DNA from 2 places in the Tsukamurella soli genome. Region 2 is predicted to be linked to the other one. Evidence: predicted binding sites of a transcription regulator. Region 2 holds the regulator's gene; the other holds the start of a gene.
What was found. The regulator LexA, encoded in region 2, represses DNA repair genes until DNA is damaged. The targets are predictions, from matches to a motif close to CGAACANNTGTTCG.
Positions count from the first base shown of each region.

Region 1 (9,403 bases), on a different contig from region 2:
GCGGTTCCGCTCCCGCGCCACCGATCCGATGCGCCGGTGGAAGCTCTCGCCGATGGACGTCGAATCGATCAGCCGGTGGGAGGACTACTCGCGGGCGAAGGATCAGATGTTCGTGCACACCGATATCCCCGAGGCTCCGTGGTACACGGTGGAGAGCGAGGACAAGAAGCGGTCGCGGATCAACGTGATCACGCACCTGCTCTCGCTGATCCCGTACGAGCACCTCACCCCGCCCGAGGTGCCGATCCCCAAGCGGCCGAAGGCCCGCGACTACGAGCGCCCCCCGCGTGCGGGCTTCCGCTACGTGCCCGACGCTGCGCAGCGCCTGCTCGAGACGTGACGCCACGTGCTCCAGACAACCGAGAAGACCCGTACCCGAATCGATCTCGGGACGGGCCTTCTCGTAGGAGGCTGCGCTCAGCGACCTCGGAGCGGCGTACTCAGCGACGCAGGCCGAGACGCTCGATCAGCGAGCGGTAGCGCTTCACATCGACCTCGGCGACGTACTTCAGCAGACGGCGACGACGGCCGACCAGCAGCAGCAGGCCGCGGCGGCTGTGGTGGTCGTGCTTGTGCTCCTTGAGGTGCTCGGTGAGGTCGGTGATGCGCTTGGTGAGCAGCGCGACCTGCGCCTCGGGCGAGCCCGTGTCGCTCTCGTGCAGGCCGTACTCGGTGAGGATGGTCTTCTTCTCGGCAGCGGTCAGCGCCATCGGGTGACTCCTTGTTTCAGCGTCGTTGTTCCAGTGTCGCGTTGCAAGACTCCGTGCCGCCGCCGCGAACCACAGCAGGCACGATCATCCAGGTTACCAGCCGGGCTGGTCGCACCCTAATCGCCTGCGACCCGGCTCAGACCCCGTCGATGATCTGCCGCGTCCGCTCCACGTCGCCGTCCATGGCCGTGATCAGGTCGTCGACGGATGCGAACCGTTCCATCCCGCGGATCCGATCCACGAAGTCGACGGCGACGTGCTGGCCGTACAGGTCCGCGGACGTGTCCAGGACGAAGGCCTCGACGGTACGGGTGCGACCGGAGAACGTGGGGTTGCTGCCCACCGACACCGCGGCCGGGTAACTCTCCCCCGGCGTCACCTGACCCACCACCGGTCCCACTCCCAGGACGGTGAACCGGGCGGCGTAGACACCGTCGGCGGGAATCGCGGCGTACATGGGCGGCGCGACGTTGGCCGTCGGGAATCCGAGCTCACGCCCGCGGCCGTCGCCGCGCACCACGACGCCCTCGACCCGGTGGGGCCGACCCAGCGCCTCGGCCGCCGCCGCGACGTCGCCCGCGTCGACGCACGAGCGGATGTAAGTGGACGAGTAGGTGACGGTGTGCTCGGTGAGCAGCGGCACCATATCGGCCGAGAAACCGAACCGTCGGCCCAGAGTCCGCAGCATCGCGACGTCACCGAGGGCCTTGTAACCGAACGTGAAGTTGTCCCCCACCACGACCAACGCCACGTGCAGCCGCTCGACCAGGGCCGAGTGCACGAAGTCCTCGGCCGGCTGCGCGGCCAGCGTCGGGGTGAACGGCATGACGCAGAAGACGTCGATGCCCAGTTCCTCGGCGAGCTCCGCCCGGCGGGTGAGGGTCGTCAGCTGCGGCGGGTGCGAGCCTGGCCGGACCACCTCCGCGGGATGCGGGTCGAACGTCATCAGGACGCTCGGTACCCCCCGCGCAGCGGCCTCGTCGGTCGCCCGTTCGATCAACTGGGCGTGCCCACGATGTACCCCGTCGAATACGCCGATCGTCACCACGCAGCGTCCCCAGTCCGCGGGAACGTCGTCTAGCCCTCGCCAGCGAAGCACGCGGCCAAGCCTATAGGACCACCTAAGCTGGTGTCGTGAGCAAACCCCCGCCGCCCGTGACGGAGCTGTCCGCAGTGACGCAGGACTACCTCAAGCGGATCTGGACCGCGCAGGAATGGTCCCCCGCCAAGGTGAGTACCAAGTCGCTCGCGGAGTCCCTGGGGGTGTCGGCGTCGACCGCCTCCGAGGCGATCCGCAAGCTCGCCGACCAGGGGCTGGTGAACCACGCCAAGTACGGTGCCGTCACGCTCACCGACGCCGGTCGCAGCGCTGCGGTCACCATGGTGCGCCGGCACCGTCTGCTCGAGACCTTCCTGGTGTCCGAGCTCGGGTACGGCTGGGACGAGGTGCACGACGAGGCCGAGGTGCTCGAGCACGCCGTGTCCGACCGGTTCCTCTCGCGGCTCGACGAGCGCCTCGGGTTCCCCGAGCGCGATCCGCACGGCGACCCCATCCCCAAGGCCGACGGCACGATCGCCGCACCGGACGCGCGGCCGCTCACCGAGCTGGAGGCGGGCGAGTCCGGCACCGTCGCCCGCATCTCGGACGCCGACCCGGAGATGCTGCGGTACTTCGAGGAGGTCGGCATCGCCCCGGACGCGCGGGTGCAGGTGGTCGAGTTGCGCCGCTTCCTCGGCACCGTCGCCGTCCGCGTGGGCGACGACGGTGACGGGGCGAGCACCCCCGCGGCGCTGCTGGACCTGGGCGACATCGCCGCCGAATCGATCTGGATCAGGGCCTAGCCACGACCACCGAGGACACGGCTCCGCTGCAGCGGCTCATACAGCTGCGTCGGCTCGTGCCGACCGCGCAGGACGACGGTGTCGGCTGCCCGCCACTGTTTCGCCACTCCGGGCCACGCCGCGGCGACGGCCCGGGCCGAGGCCAGCGGCAGGGAGGTGTCGCGCTTGGCCAGCTCCGTCAGCCGCGCCGCCTCGTTGACCGGGTCCCCGATCACCGTGTACTCGTATCGGTCCTCGGCGCCGACGTTGCCGGCGACGACCTCGCCGTAGGACACGCCCACCCCGGCCTGTAGACCGATCTCCGCCCGTCCGAGTTCGCGGGCGATCTCCGCGGCGGCCGTGAGCGCCGCGCCGGCCGGGTCGTCCAGCGCGGTCGGCGCACCGAAGATCGCCAGTGCGGCGTCACCCTCGAACTTGTTGATCAGTCCGCCGTTGCGGTTCACGGCACCCACCACGACCGCGAAGAACCTGTTGAGCAGGGCGACCACGTCCTCGGGCGCGAGCCGCATCGCGAGCGCGGTCGACCCGACGACGTCCACGAACAGCACGCCGGCCGTGCGGGTCTCGCCGCCCAGCTGGACGCCGCGCTGGAGCGCCTCCTGCACCACGCCCGGCCCCACATGGCGCCCGAACAGATCGCGCAGGCGTTCGCGCTCGGCCAGACCCTCGACCATCGCATTGAACCCCGCCTGCAACTCGCCCAGTTCGGTACCGTCGTACACGGCGAGGGCGGATCCACGCTCGCCGGTGCGGACCTGCGCCATCCCGTTGATCACCGACCGCAGCGGCGCACCCACCCGGTCGGTTCCCATGTAGGTCAGCAGGAGGCCGGTGAAGAGCGCCGTGGCGCCCAGGATCGAGACCGAGATCGCGAGGTTCCACTTGCTGGTCTCGGGGTTCGCGGCGCCGAACACGGTGACCAGGACCATGCCGGCCAGGGGTACCCCGGAACCGAGCATCCACGTCACCATCGCACGAATCCCCAGCCCGCGGCGCCGCATCGTCGGGAACTCGGCCAGCGCCAGGGCGGCGTACGGGCGCAGGGCGAACTCGGTGACCAGGTAGGACACAGCACACACGACCGCGGCGCTGAACAGCGATACGAGGGCGACCTTGAGGATCAGGTCGGGGTCGCGCAGCCCGTAGAGCAGCATGAACAGCCCGGCGCCGCCCACCCACAGCACCGCCTCCAGGAACGTGAGCACCCGCGGCGCACGGAAGACCGACCGCGCGTCGCGGGCGGTGATCGTCGGCCGGTCGTCTGCGGCCCAGCGCAGCATCCGGACCACGACCATCGTCCCCCACAGCACGCCGACGAGGAAGGCCAGCGTGATGTAGATCGGGACGTATACGAAGTCGACCACCAGCAGGTTGCGTGTGAAGACCGACGGGTTCGGGATCCCGACGGTGCCCAGCAGCACCACCGCACCCACCCCGACCGCGTTGGCGATCAGGACCCCGGCGGTGATGAGGATCTGCACCCGCAGCCGCCTGCGGGTCGGCGAATCGGAGCGCGAGCCGAGCAGGATCGAGCCGAACTCGGCGACACGTCCCACCCTCACCCGGCGCCGCCCGGGGCCGGCTCTTCCGGGCGGCCCGGGGCCGCCGCTTCCGCGGATGCCGGGCTGTCGATCCAGGAGCGGGTGAAGCCGAGCACTCGGGCACCGTCGACATCGGCCAACGACGCGGAGACGAACTGCCGGGCCACATCCGACGTCTGCCAGCGGAACCGGTACTCCGCGGAGGTCGCGGCGTCGGCGATCGCGGCCCCGGCGCGGGAGGCCGGCTGGGCCGCGGCGAACGCCCCCGCGGTGCGGGACAGGTAGCCGACGAGGTAGGGGGTGTACGGGTCGCCGTCGACCACCTCCGGCCGGGCGGCGTTCGTGGTGAACTCGCTGGCGACGGCCGCCGGCTCGATCACGCTGACCCACACGCCGAACCGCTCCGCGACGGGCGCCAGCGACTGCATGAAGCCCTCGACGGCGAACTTGGCGCCGCAGTACGCGTCGGCGAACGGCTGCCCCACGGCGCCGCCGACGCTGGTCACCGTGAGCACCCGACCCCGCCCGGCCGCGCGCATGGCGGGCAGCACGGCCTTCGTGAGATGCACGGGCGCAAGGTAGTTCAGCTCCATCTGCGCCTCGATCTCCGCCATGGTGAGCTGCTCGGCGGTGCCGACCGCGCCCCGGCCGGCGTTGTTGACCAGCACGTCGATGTGGCCGTGGTCGGCGAGCACTCCGGCGACGAGGGCCGTGCCCGCCTCGCGGTCGGTGACCTCCAGTGCCCGGACGTCGACGGCGACGCCGGCACGCTCGGCCTCCGCCAGTAGACGATCGGCGCGACCGGGCTCACGCACCGTCGCCACCACCGTCATGCCGCGGCGCGCCAGCTCCACCGCCGCGTGCAGGCCCATCCCCGACGAGGTCCCCGTCACCACCGCCACTTCCGTCACGCGCACAGCGTATCGTCGGTCACCGCCCAGCCGACCGGAACCGACGGACCAGCGCCTCATCGGTCCCCCCTCAGCCGCGCCGATCAGCCCTCGCCTCGGGCGCGCCACCGCAGTGGCGTCTCGTCGTACTCCTCCACCACGTGCGCGGCCATGCCGACGATCCGCGCGTACTGGAACACGACCTCGGTGGCGTGCGCGGGCAAACCCAGCGCCACGGCCACGACGGCGCCGGCGAGGTCGACGTTGACCGGTTGGTGCACTCGATCTACCAGCGCGGCAACCGCTTCCAACGCAGGACTGCCGGGGTCGTCGGCGCGGATGCGGTCCAGCACCACGGTGGCGCGCGGATCATCGCCGGTGTAGATCAGGTGGCCGAAGCCGTGCAGTCGCCCACCCACCGATACCGCCTCCGCGATCGCCGCGTCGACGGCGGCACCCCCACCGTGAGACGCCGCAACCGCGCCGAGCAGCCGCGCGGCGCGCACGGGCGCCCCGCCGTGCAGGTGACCGGCCATCGCCCCGAGCCCGGACAGCAGCGCGTCGTACACGCCCGCGCGGGCGCTCGCGGCGACCCGGGCGGCGGTGGTCGAGGCCGCGAGCCCGTTGTCGATCAGGCAGGTGGCGAGCAGGTCGACCCATGGGTGCGCGAGCGGGACCTCGGGTACGACCGTGGCGAGCGCCGGCAGCAGCGCGAGCACCCGAGCCTCGACCTCGGCGCGTTCGCCGCGGCACGGGTCGCGGGCGGCGATCTCGGCGACGGCGAGCGGGATCCGTCGCTCGAGCGGCACGGTGCGGATGCGGGCGGCGTCGAGCGCCGGCGCGGGCGGCACGGCACCGTCGTACTGCAGCGTGAGTCGCGCCGCCTCGCCGAACGACATCGTTGCGCAGACGGTCTCGATATCGCGCCCACGCAGATAGAGACGGTCGTCCCGGACTGCCGAGACCCGGGTGGCCACCGAACGGAACCGCAGCAGCCGCTCTCCCGCGCGCCGGCCGTCGTGCTTGACCGCCGCGAGCGAGTCGACCTGGGTGCGGTCGAACAGCGACTCCTGTTGCCCCGGCCGTCGGACCGAGGTGAGCACGCCCCGGCTGACGTAGGAGTACAGGGTGCCGCGCTTGACGCCGAGGCGGCGCGCCGCCTCCGACGTGGTGATCCACTGATCCACGATGTTGATTCAATCAAGATTGACCGGTGTTGATCAACAGCGCCATAGTCGAGGCATGACCGAACAGATCACCGTCCCACGAGGACTGAAGAACGTCGTCGTCGCCGACACCGCGCTCGGCGACGTGCGCGGGGCTGAGGGGTTTTACCACTACCGACGATACGACGCCGTGACGCTGGCGAAGACCGCGTCGTTCGAGGCGGTGTGGCACCTCATGCTGTTCGGGGAACTGCCCGGGCCCGATGGCGAGGAGGCGTTCGCCCGGCGGGTCGGCGTGCTGCGGGAGGTGCCGGGGACGGTCGTCGACCTGGTGCGTTCGCACGCCGGCCCATCGATCGACCCGCTGCACGTGCTGCGGCTGGCGATCGCAGCGATGGGCCTGGCCGACCGTCCCATGTACGACCTGGACGAAGAGGAACGGCGTGCGGCCGCACTGCGGTACGCCGCCGCGGCGCCGACGATCCTCGCTGCGGCACACCGGGTCTCGCAGGGGTTACCCGTTCTCGCGCCCGATCCGGCGGCCGGGCACGCCGCCGACTATCTGCGGATGAGCACGGGCACCGCCGCTCCCGACGATGTCGCCGCGCTGCAGACGTACCTGATCGCCACCGTCGACCACGGCTTCAACGCGTCCACGTTCGCCGGCCGAGTCGTGGCGTCGACGGGGTCGGACATGGCGTCGTGCCTACTCGGCGCGGTCGGCGCCTTCCTCGGGCCGCTGCACGGCGGCGCACCGAGCCGTGCCCTGGCGGCGCTCGACGAGATCGGCGATCCCGCGAACACGCGTGCGTGGGTGCGGGCGAAGATCGCGGCGGGCGAGAAGGTGATGGGATTCGGGCACGCCGTGTACCGCACGCACGATCCCCGTTCCGAACTATTGAAGACAGTTGCACAGCAATATCGTTCGGCGCCGGGAACGGAAGCGGCGGATCTTGTCACGCGGGCGGGCGCCGTCGAGGAGGAGATCGAGTCGGCGATCGCGGAGCTCAAACCCGACCACCGCCTGTACGCGAACGTCGAGTACTACGCGGGGGTCGTGATGAGCCTCGTCGGCCTCGCGCCGGAGATGTTCACGCCGACGTTCTGCGTCGCGCGCACCGTCGGTTGGACGGCGAACATCCTCGAACAGGCCCGCGACGGCAAGATCATCCGGCCGTCGGCCCGGTACGTGGGGCCGCCGGTCGCGGCGCCCGCGCACGCCTGACACCGGTCCGAGACGCCGGCCCGGCGCTCGCACAGCACACACCTCGAACCCATCGATAATCGAACATGCATTCTCATATAGTTCTCAGACTAACGCGTTGATCGAACTGTAATGTGGGTCGCATGATATCGATCGAACACCTCGCACCGCACCTGGTGCCCGCGCTGGCCCCCGCGGGGGATGTGACGGGTGCCGGGGATGTGTTGCGGGCGCGGGTGGTCGGTGAGGCGGCGGGGTGGGCGCACCGGATCGTGGCGGTGTATGTGCTGTATCAGGAGATGTACGGGCGGATCGAACAGCAGATCCTGGCCGCGCCGCAGGGCACGGCGGCGGAGGCAGCGCGGAAACGGCAGGGACTGGCTGTTCGCGAGGCCGACATGTATGCGGCGATCGCGGTCCGGCTGCGGGTGTCCACGTTCGCAGCGCGGGCGCAGATCGACACCGCCGTCGCCCTCGTCGAACGCCTGCCGCGAGTGTTCGCTCTGGCCGGGTTGGCGGTGATCCCGTACTACCGGGTGGAGCTGATCCTGCACCGTGCCCGGATCCTCGACACGGAGCAGGCGGCCCGGTTCGATGCGCTGCTCGCGGGCGAGTTGGAGGCGGAACCGGAGCGGATCTTCTCCAAGGGGCAATTGATCGACCTGTGTGACCGGCTGGTGCATCACATCGATCCGGATGGGGTGGAGCAGCAGAACGAGACGGCGAAGCAGGACCGGCGGGTGGAGTTCACCCCCGACCTGGACGGTATGGCGTGGGTGAACGCGCATCTGACGGCGAGTGAGGCGCGGGAGGTGCACGGACGGTTGGAGAAGCTCGCCGGCACCGTCTGCTCGGAGGATCCGCGGACTCGGGATCAGTTGTGGGCGGACGCGCTGATGGCGGTGATGGAGGGCTACGCCACCCTGGGCTGCCGCTGCCCGCTCGCCGGCTGCACGTTGCGGGAGCGGCGTCGGGGTGGCGGGGCCGGGTTGGACACGATCGTGGAGATCCTGGTCGTCGCCAACGCTGCGACCCTGGCCGGTACGGACCAGCGGCCCGGGTATCTGGCGGGGCACGGGGTGATCTCCGCCGGGCATGTGCGGGATCTCGCCGCCCGCCCGGATGCGCGCCTGCGGCCGGTCACCGTGCCCGACGGGACCACCACACCCGACGACACCGGCGCGTCGGCACCCGCCGCAGCCGTCGGACCCGCCGGGCCTGCTGCGTCGGAGGCGTCGGCGGCCGACGAGGCGGTGGCCGCTGGCAGCACGGTGACAAACGATGGGGTGACAGACGTCCAGAGCCCCGAGCATCCCGCGCCTGTTCCGACCCAGCCTGTTCCGACCCAGCCTGTTCCGACCCAGCCTGTTCCGACCCAGCTTGTTCCGACCCAGCTTGTTCCGACCCAGCTTGTTCCGACCCAGCTTGTTCCGACCCAGCTTGTTCCGACCGAACCGGAATGGGTCGAGTCGGACTCCGGTGCCACGAAACACGGTGCGGTGAACGACTCTTCGGCATCCGGTGCCGTGTCCGCCGGGTACCGGCCGTCGGTGTCGTTGGCGCGGTTGGTGCGGATCGTGTTTCCCGCGTGCACCTTTCCCGGCTGCACCCGTCCCGCGGCGGGGTGCGAGTTGGATCACCGGATCGCGTACGACCACCGGAACCCGGTGGGCGGCGGCCCTACCAGTGCGTCGAACCTACAGCCGCTCTGCAAGTTCCACCACGCCCTGAAGACGTTCGGGGACTGGGCGTGCACCGCCCGTCCCGGCTGTCCCGGAGTGATCGACTGGACCGACCCCACCGGGAGGGTGTTCAGCAGCGACACCGGCGCCGCCATGCGGGAGATGTTCCCGGACCTGTTTACCGGTGTCGACCTCGCCTGGACCGCCCCCGCCCCCGCCGACGGACAGCCCCCGGCGTCGAAACCCCGCAGCCAACGCGCCGAACGCATCCGCCGGCGACGGCATCGGGCCAACGAGGACGCCCGCCTCCTGCACGAAGCACAGGAGCAGGCCGAGGAACAGCGTCGCCTCGCCGAGTACGAGGAGCA
Region 1 covers NZ_BAABFR010000029.1:44,307-53,709, forward strand. The annotation lists gene ppk2 (polyphosphate kinase 2) at 1-340, shown strand, start outside; gene rpsO (30S ribosomal protein S15) at 441-710, opposite strand; gene ABD908_RS11320 (bifunctional riboflavin kinase/FAD synthetase) at 847-1,809, opposite strand; gene ABD908_RS11325 (metal-dependent transcriptional regulator) at 1,845-2,552, shown strand; gene ABD908_RS11330 (adenylate/guanylate cyclase domain-containing protein) at 2,549-4,108, opposite strand; gene ABD908_RS11335 (SDR family NAD(P)-dependent oxidoreductase) at 4,111-5,004, opposite strand; gene ABD908_RS11340 (citrate synthase) at 5,088-6,170, opposite strand; gene ABD908_RS11345 (citrate/2-methylcitrate synthase) at 6,226-7,374, shown strand; gene ABD908_RS11350 (HNH endonuclease signature motif containing protein) at 7,497-9,403, shown strand, end outside.
Region 1: the regulator LexA is predicted to act here: its motif matches at 7,435-7,448, upstream of ABD908_RS11350 (HNH endonuclease signature motif containing protein).

Region 2 (9,403 bases):
CGATGCCGGCGCCCGCCTGGACGACATCCATCAGGCGCTGCTCGCCGGGCTGCTGTCGCACATCGGTCTGCGCGAGGGCGAGTCCCGCGAGTTCCTCGGGGCGCGGGGCGCGAAGTTCCTGGTGTTCCCCGGTTCGGCGCTGTATCGCAAGCCGCCGCGATTCGTGATGGCGGCCGAGCTGGTGGAGACGTCGCGGCTGTTCGCGCGGACGGTGGGACGCATCGAGCCGGAGTGGGCCGAGAAGATCGCGGGCCCGCTCGCGAAGCACCACTACTCGCAGCCGCACTGGTCGACCAAGCGGGAGGCGGTCCTCGCGCAGGAGCGCGTCACGCTGTACGGCGTCCCACTGATCGCCGATCGAACGGTGAACTACGGGTCGATCGACCCCGTGCTCTCGCGCGACCTGTTCCTGCGGCACGCATTGGTCCAGGGCGAATGGCGCACGCGCCACGCGTTCTTCGCACGCAACCGGGCGCTGCTCGAGGACGCCGAGTACCTCGAGGACAAGGCGCGGCGGCGCGACATCGTGGTCGACGAGGACGCGCTGTACGACTTCTACGAGCGGCGCGTGCCCGACGACATCGTGTCGGCGGCGCACTTCGACCGCTGGTGGAAGAAGGCGGGCCGCGCGGACCCGGCGCTGCTGGACTTCACCGAGGAGACCGTCCTCACCGACAACGCCGACGACGTGACCGCGGAGGCGTACCCGACGGCGTGGTTGCAGGGGCGCATCGAGGTCCCGCTGAAGTACCGGTTCGAGCCGGGGGCCGCGGACGACGGGGTCACCGCCGAGATCCCGGTCCGCGACCTCGCGTCGGTGCGGGCGGACGGGTTCGACTGGCTGGTACCCGCGATGCGCGACGAGCTCGCCACCGGACTGATCAAGACGCTGCCCAAGCAACTGCGGCGCGAGGTGGTACCGGCGCCCGACTTCGCTGCCGCCGCGATGGCACGACTCGCGGCGCGCAGCGAGCCGCTGGCCGACGGTCTCGCGCGCGAGCTGACACAGCTGTCCGGGACAGTGATTCGGCCGGGGGACTTCCGGCCCGCCGAGCTCCCCGAGCACCTGCGGGTCACGTTCCGGGTGGTGGACGAGAGGGGCAAGGTCCTCGCCGAGGGCAAGGACCTCGACGCACTCAAGCGCAGGCTGGGCCGGGAGGTCCAGAAGGATCTGTCACGGCGGACGTCGAGATTCGAACGGCCACCCGCCACCACGTGGACCGCCGAGACCCTCGGCGACGTCCCGCGCCGGGTGGAGACACAGGTCGACGGGCGGACGGTCGAGGGGTTCGGCGCGCTGTACGCCACCGCCGACGGTGCCGGCGTGCGCATCGTGGCCACCGAGGCCGCGCAGCGCGCGTCGACCGCTGCCGGGCTGGACCGGCTGCTCGAGGTCGCTCTGCCCGCCGCCCCGAAATCGGCACTCCGCACACTCGGGCCCAAGCAGCGGATCGCCCTGTCGCAGGGCCCGTACCGGACGCCCGAGGAGCTCCTCGCCGACTGCCGCCGACGCGCGATCACCGACCTACGTGCCACCGCGCCACTCGCGTGGACGCCCGCCGAGTTCACCGAGCTCGCCGCGACCGTCCGCGCGCGACTAGGCGAGACGCAGCTCGAGTACCTCACGTGCGCGGCTGACGCGATCGCCGCGGCCACCGACGCGCGGGGCCGCATCGCCTCGATCAAGAACGGCGCACCCGCCCGCGACGCTGCCGACGATGTCGCCGAACAGCTCGACAGCCTGCTACTGCCGGGGTTCGTCGCCGCCACCGCGGGGACACACCTGCGGCGGATGCCGAGGTACGCACGCGGGGCCGACCTGCGCCTCGCCGCACTCCCGGGGTCGCTCGATCGCGACGACCGCGGCCTCGTCGTACTCGACCGGATCTACGCAGCGCTCGGGGCCCGCCTCGACGCCCTACCCGAGAGCCGCCGCGACGCCCTGCACGAGCACGTGCACTGGCTGATCGAGGAGCTGCGCATCAGCCTGTTCGCCCAGTCGCTCGGCACCGCCGGATCGGTGTCGGAGAAACGCATCCTGGCGGTGATCGCCGAGGCCGCCTGAGTGTGGCCCCGCACCGCCTCGAACTGCCCCTCGTCAGGCTCGGGTGGCGCGGTTCGCGCGATCGCGCTGAAGCGCCTGGATAGCCGCCTCGAAGTCCTCGATCGTGGTGAAGTCCTGGTAGACCGACGCGAACCGCAGATACGCGACCTCGTCGAGGTCCCGCAGCGGACCGAGAATCGCGAGCCCCACCTCGTGGGACGGGACCTCCGCTGCGCCGCTCGACCGCACCGCGTCCTCCACCTGCTGCGCGAGGCGCTGCAACGCCGCCTCCGAGACGTCGCGTCCCTGGCACGCACGGCGTACGCCCTTCATCACCTTCTCGCGGCTGAACGGCTCGGTGACGCCGTTACGTTTCACCACTGCCAGGACCGCGCTCTCGACCGTCGTGAACCGGCGCCCGCAGTTCGCACACGAACGGCGGCGGCGGATCCCCTGACCGTCGTCGAACACGCGGGAATCGACCACACGGGTGTCCTCGTTCCTGCAAAACGGACAATGCATGCGCTCACCCTCACCGTCGGCCTCGGGCCGCCGCCGGTGCGGCACCACGGCGGTGGCACGGCGCGGGCCGAGTGTCGGGCTCGAGGATACTCGCCCCGGAAACGGTAGGACCGTCGAGCAATCCGCGTGCGCGGTACCGACGACGAGCTGTAGACGACGCTCCCCGACCGGGCGCACGCCTGCCGCGACCCGGCCTCCGAACCATCCCATGCCTCGTGCCTCCGTCATCTCTGTTCTCCCGTCTGCTCGGATCGGACCTAGTACCGCGGGACGACGAGCGTCTGGCCGGCGATGACGTGACCGTCGGCGATACCGTTGATCTCGGCGATCTCCTGCGCGACGGCCGACGCCGGGTGCCCGCCGGCCACAGCGCGGGCGACGTCGGGGAGCGTCTCGCCCGCGCGCACCGTCACGAGCGACGTCTGGTCACGGATCGCGGGGTCCGCTGCGGCGACCTGCCCCCGCGCCACCGTCTCGCCCGCACCGGCCAGGCCCGCGAGACCCACCAGTCCGAGCGCGAGCAGCAGTGCCGCAACGCCGACCGTCACGCACACCCGCACCGAAGGCTGCCCGCGGCGCGCACATCCGCCCGCCCGCGATACCCGCCGCCGCTGCCGTGCGCGCCGCTCAGCCGAGCGTGCCAGCCGTTCGACTCGAACTCCGCGCTCGGCTCGCCAACCCGCGATCGCGGCATCCCGATCGCACCGGTCAGGCGTTCGACCTGTCTCGACGGACAGCTGTTTCGCACCGGTGGACGAAGACACGGTGCCGACAGCTTCCCCACGACGGGACTGCTCTGCCCGCGCTTGCGCCAGGCGCGGGGACATCGCCCGGCTCCGTGCGGGGGCACGGCGCGGATCCCTCAGCGGAAGATCATTGATGTGCTCCTGAACTGCAGCGATGCCGGTGCGATCGATGGTGGTGGTCATGCTCGTCCTCCTGCCGGATGGGTGGTTCCTTGCGGTCATGCAGTCGTTCTACCCGCACCCACCGACAAGTTTCGGTGGACCGCTCGACCGCTACCGCGAACCCGGATGCGATCTCGCCCCGATGTTCGAAGGAATGTCTGTTCGATATCTACCACAGGTCGAGGGTTTCCGGAAGACACGCGCGGAAATTTCTCGAACAGATGTTTGTCACGGTCCGGATGTTCGGCTACAGTGAGATCGACAGCACAGGGGTGTGAGACCGCGAGAAGGTGGCCCTCAAGCCCAGGACATGCGACCCAAGAGGAGGGGAATCCCATGCAGGACGGGGAGGACGACGTGAGCGAGATCGAGACCCCGAAGCAGCGGTATCGAGGCGGCCGCCGCGCGGTCGACGCCGACGGACCGGTGTCCGAGGACCACCTGACCCGCCGGCAGAAGCAGGTGCTCACCGTGATCCGCAAGTCGGTCCGCGAGCGCGGCTACCCGCCGAGCATCCGCGAGATCGGTGATGCCGTCGGTCTCACGTCGACGTCGTCCGTCGCGCACCAGCTGCGCACGCTCGAGCGGCTCGGCTTCCTGCAGCGCGATGCCAACCGTCCGCGGGCGGTGAACGTCCACGGCGCCGAGGAACGCACCGCCAAGGTGATCCAGAAGGTGATGGAGGACGACACCCGGATGCCGGAGCCGGCATTCGTGCCCGTGCTCGGCCGGATCGCCGCGGGGGGGCCCATTCTCGCCGAAGAGGCGGTCGAGGAGATCTTCCCGTTGCCGCGCGAGCTCGTCGGCGAGGGGTCGCTGTTCCTGCTCAGGGTGGTCGGCGAGTCGATGGTCGACGCCGCGATCTGCGACGGCGACTGGGTCGTCGTACGCCAGCAGTCGGTGGCGGACAACGGCGACATCGTGGCCGCCATGCTCGACGGCGAGGCCACGGTGAAGACCTTCCGGCGCACGGGGCGGGACGTGTGGCTGATGCCGCACAACCCGGCGTTCGATCCGATCCACGGCAACGATGCGGTGATCCTCGGCAAGATCGTGGCGGTCATGCGCCGGATCTGACCGGGCCTTGTCCGGTGGCCCGTAGCGCGGCGCGTCGGATCACCCGCCGTGCGCCGTGGCCGCCCACCCCCGAGGTGACCACGCACGCCGCGGCGCCGAGCACAAGCCCGACGACGGCGCCGAGGCTGGGGCGGGTACCGAACATGGCGTACGTCATGAGCGCGGTCACCGACGGAATCACCGCGAAGACCGACGCCGCCGCGACCGCTCCCGCCTGGGCGATCGCGCGGACGTAGAGGGTGGTCGCGACCAGCGAGCTGAGCACGACCATCGCGGCGAGGACCTCGACGGCGCGGACAGGGTGCGGCACCGCCAGGCCGGTCGCGATCGCAGCAATCCCGGCCGGTAGCGCGGAGGACATGAGGCCGACAGCGTTGAGGGTGATCGGGTCCGCCCCACGGCAGAACCGCTGCTGGTAGAGGCCGCCGGAGACCAGGCCGGCGAGCCCGAGCAGCGTGAAGCCGATACCGGCGCCGGCATGAGTGAGGTGGCCGACCGCCGACCAGCAGGCCGCCACGACGGCGGCGAGACCGAGGGCAGCTGCGACCACCTTACGGCCGGTCAGCTTCTCCGCCAACGTGATCCGCGCAGCGAGGGTGGTGACTACCGGGTTCACGGCGATCACGAGCGCCGCGACGGCCGGGGGGACTCCCGCGGTGAGTCCGAGGTACAGCCCCATGAACTGGCCGGCCTGGCCCAGCAGGCCGGCGACCACGGCATGCCGGAGCGCCGCTCCGCACGGCCACCGCCGCCCCGTCGCCCGCACCACGACGGCCATCGCGATGCCGGACAGGCCGAATCGTAGGAACACCAGCAGCATCGGGCTCATCGCGGCGACCCCTAATGCGCCGAGCGGGTAGCCGAATGCCCACAGCAGGATGAGCGGGACTGCGACGACAGGTGAAAGTCTCATGCCCCGATCGTGTCGCCCGATCCCGCTGTCGTCCAACGACGATCTGCGATCACGATCAATCGCGGATATCAATCGATCGAATCGGTACATCGGTCGCTCCGATGGGTGATACTGGTGGCTGTGAGCGATCCCGTGCTCGATATCCTCCCCCTGCGCAGCGTCGTGGCTGTGGCCCGCTGCGGCGGCGTGCACCGCGCCGCGGCGACTCTGCACCTGACCCAGTCCACGGTGAGCGCGCACCTGCGCCGGATCGAGAAGGAGACCGGAGCGGCGGTCGTGGCCAAGGCGGGGCGCGGTATCCGGTTCACCGAGCACGGCGAGCGCCTGCTCGCCGCTGCGGAGCGGATCCTGGCCGCACACGACGAGGCCGTGAGCACGCTTGTTGCACCGTCACGCAAGACGCTCGTCGTGGCCACCATCGAGCACGGTGCCGACCACCTGATCCCAGTGCTCAGCAACCTGCTCAGCGAACTGCCCGGCGGCTACAGCGCGCAGTTCCGCCTGGACCGCAGCGCGTACGTCGCCGACGCGATCGGCGCGGGGGCGGCGGACGTGGCGGTGTTCCTCGCACCCGCCGGGCATCCGGATGCGGTGGGGACGCTACCGCTGTGCTGGTACGCCGCAAAGGATTTCGTCGCCGGTGCCGGCCCGTTGCCCATCATCGTCTTCGACGCGCCGTGCGTGCTCCGCGCGCCCGCCACGGGCGCGGCGCACGCTCTGCCCGGCGGTGCCACTGTGGTCGCCGAGGCGGCCAACCTCGCAGGACTGTACGCGGCCACACGGTCGGGCCTAGGCGTGACGCTGCTGCCCGAGATCGACGCCGTCGACGGGATACGCCCCATGGACGGACTTCCGGCACCCGCACCACTGGCGCTGGCCGTGTCGTTCTCGGAGCGGGTGCCCGAGCGGGTCCGGCGCGCCGTCCGCCGGGACGTGGCAGCCCTCGCCGAGCCCTGACGCCGGCACCTCTACCCACGGCGCAGCTTCGTCAGACGGCGAACGGCTCCAGCGCACCGGCTACAGCACTGGGGACCCGCGCGGTGACTCGCGTGCCGTCGGGCTCGTGCTCGGTGGACACCACGGCCCCCGCGGCGTGCAGCCGCGCGAGTACGTCGCCGCGGTCGTAGGGCACGCGGATCACCACGTCCACGTCGTCGGCGGTCAGCAACTCGGTCATGCGCGCACGCAGCGCGTCGATGCCGTCACCCGTCTGGGCCGAGACGAACACCGCGTCGGGCAGAGCGTGCCGCAGCTGGGTGAGCACTGTCGGGTCGGCGGCATCGATCTTGTTGATCACGAGCAGCTCGCGAGGCAGGGCGTGGTCCTGCTCACCGGCGACGTCGCGGAGCACCTCGCGGACCGCGGCGATCTGCTGCTCGGGCATCGGGTCGGAGCCGTCCACCACATGCAGCAGCAGGTCGGCGTCCACGACCTCCTCGAGCGTCGACCGGAACGCCTCGACCAGCTGCGTGGGCAGGTGCCGCACGAAGCCGACGGTGTCGGTGAACACCACGTCGCGGCCGTCGTCGAGGCGCGCCTGGCGGGTGGTGGGGTCGAGGGTCGCGAACAGCGCGTTCTGGACCAGCACCCCGGCGTCCGTGAGCGCGTTGAGCAGGCTCGACTTGCCGGCGTTGGTGTATCCGGCGATGGCGACGGCGGGCACCCGGTTGCGGCGCCGCTGGCCGCGCTTGGTCTCGCGCGCCTGCTTCATGCCGCGGATCTCCTTGCGCAGCTTGGCCATCCGCTCACGGATCCGGCGTCGGTCGGTCTCGATCTTGGTCTCGCCGGGCCCGCGCAGGCCCACGCCGCCGTTGCTGCCAGCGCGGCCGCCGGCCTGCCGCGACAGCGCCTCGCCCCAACCACGCAGCCGGGGCAGCATGTACTCCATCTGCGCCAGGGTGACCTGCGCCTTACCCTCCCGCGACGTGGCGTGTTGGGCGAAGATGTCGAGGATCAACGCGGTTCGATCGATCACTTTGACCCGCACGACCTTCTCCAGGGCGTTCAGCTGCGCCGGCGTCAACTCGCCATCGCAGATCACGGTGTCTGCGCCCGTCGCGAGCACGACCTCGCGCAGCTCGTGTGCCTTACCCGAACCGATGTAGGTGGACGGGTCGGGCCGGTCGCGGCGCTGGATCAGGCCGTCCAGGACGATCGACCCGGCGGTCTCCGCGAGCGCGGCGAGCTCTGCCAGCGAGGAGTCCGCCTGCGCCGCGGATCCCTCGGTCCAGACGCCGACCAGCACGACCTGTTCGAGGCGCAGCTGCCGGTACTCGACCTCCGTGACGTCGTCGAGTTCGGTGGACAGGCCGCCTACACGGCGCAGCGAGGACCTCTCTTCGAGCTGCAGCTCGCCGATGGTCGGCGCGGACTCCGCGGGCTCCCAGCCCAGCGGGTCGATGCGGTGTACAGCAGGTACGGAGTCCGCCGTTGCGGCGGTGTGTGCTTCAGTCATTCTGACGACCAGTGTGGCACGACCCGGCGCCGCAGGTCATCTCGATTTCCCCGGCGGGCACCGAACCGGCGTCATGCCTGGTGGCGCACCAGACCTGCGGCGCGGATGGTGCCTGCCGCGACCAAGCGGCTGGGCCCGCGCAGCGCGGCACCGTCCGGCCCGACGGTGACGGTGACCTCGCCACCCGGCACGCACACCTCGACGACCCCCTCGGCCCGCCCGGCCGCCCGCAGCGCCGCGACGGCAGCGGCGACGGTCCCGGTGCCGCACGACCGCGTCTCCCCTGATCCCCGCTCGTGCACCCGCATCCGGACGGACCCACCGAATCGATGCCCGGTCGCCCTGTTCGCGCCGGTGAGCTCGGTGAGGATCTCGACGTTGGTCCCCGCAGGGAACATCGCGGTGTCGAACGACGGCGGAGCGGCCACGTCGAGGTCCGCCAGCTCCTGCTCGGTGAGTCCCGGGACCACGCACGCGAGGTGCGGATTGCCCACGTCGACGGCGATGCCCGCGAACTCCCGGCCGCCGACGGTGGCGGTGGACTCACCGAACACCCGCGCGCGTCCCATGTCGACCTCGACGTCGGCAGCGGCGGTGTCGGCCGCGTGTACCACCACCCGTCGTCCCCCGGCGCGCGAGCCCACCGTGAACTCGCGGTAGGGCTGCAGCCCCGACGTGACGAGGTAGTGCGCGAACACCCGGACGCCGTTGCCACACATCTCGGCGATCGACCCGTCGGCGTTCCGGTAGTCCATGAACCAGTCCTCGGGCCCCACCCCCGCGGGCGCCGCAGCCAGCACACCGGCGTCGACGAGCTCGGCCGTCCGGGCGACGCGCAGGACCCCGTCGGCGCCGATGCCCGCACGCCGGTCGCACAGGGCCGCGACGAGGGTCCCGGTCAGGTCGATGTCCACCCCGGTGTCGGGCAGGATCACGAAGTCGTTCTCGGTGCCGTGTCCCTTGACGAAGTCCGTCGGTTCGCCGCTCATCCGGCCGAGTCTAGCGATCCACGTACGCAGCCAGCGCCGCAGCGGCGACGTCGGGCCGAGCCGCGTCGAGCCACACGACCCGGTGGTCGCGGCGGAACCACGAGCGCTGCCGCCGCACGTACCGGCGGGTGCCCACGAAGGTCGACTCGCGGGCCTCGTCGAGTGTGCAGCGGCCGTCGAGCAGGTCGAGGATCTGGGCGTAGCCGATGGCGCGGGACGCGGTCACCCCCTCGCGCAGTCCGCGGCCGACCAACCCCGTCACCTCCTCGACGAGGCCCGCCGCGAACATCAGATCGGTGCGACGCGCGATCCGCTCGTCGAGTTCGCCGGTGTCCCGGTCGAGCGCGACGACCGCTGTGTCCCAGCGGGGCGCCCCGATCCGGGGCGCCGATGCGGCGAACGGTTCGCCGGTCAGCGTGACCACCTCGAGTGCGCGGACGATGCGCCGCCCGTCGGCGGGTCCGATGGCCGCCGCCGCAGCCGGATCGACCGCCG
Region 2 covers NZ_BAABFR010000031.1:14,135-23,537, forward strand. The annotation lists gene hrpA (ATP-dependent RNA helicase HrpA) at 1-2,065, shown strand, start outside; gene nrdR (transcriptional regulator NrdR) at 2,099-2,566, opposite strand; gene ABD908_RS11715 (LysM peptidoglycan-binding domain-containing protein) at 2,824-3,114, opposite strand; gene lexA (transcriptional repressor LexA) at 3,811-4,551, shown strand; gene ABD908_RS11725 (DMT family transporter) at 4,535-5,464, opposite strand; gene ABD908_RS11730 (LysR family transcriptional regulator) at 5,585-6,421, shown strand; gene hflX (GTPase HflX) at 6,453-7,919, opposite strand; gene dapF (diaminopimelate epimerase) at 7,991-8,908, opposite strand; gene miaA (tRNA (adenosine(37)-N6)-dimethylallyltransferase MiaA) at 8,919-9,403, opposite strand, start outside.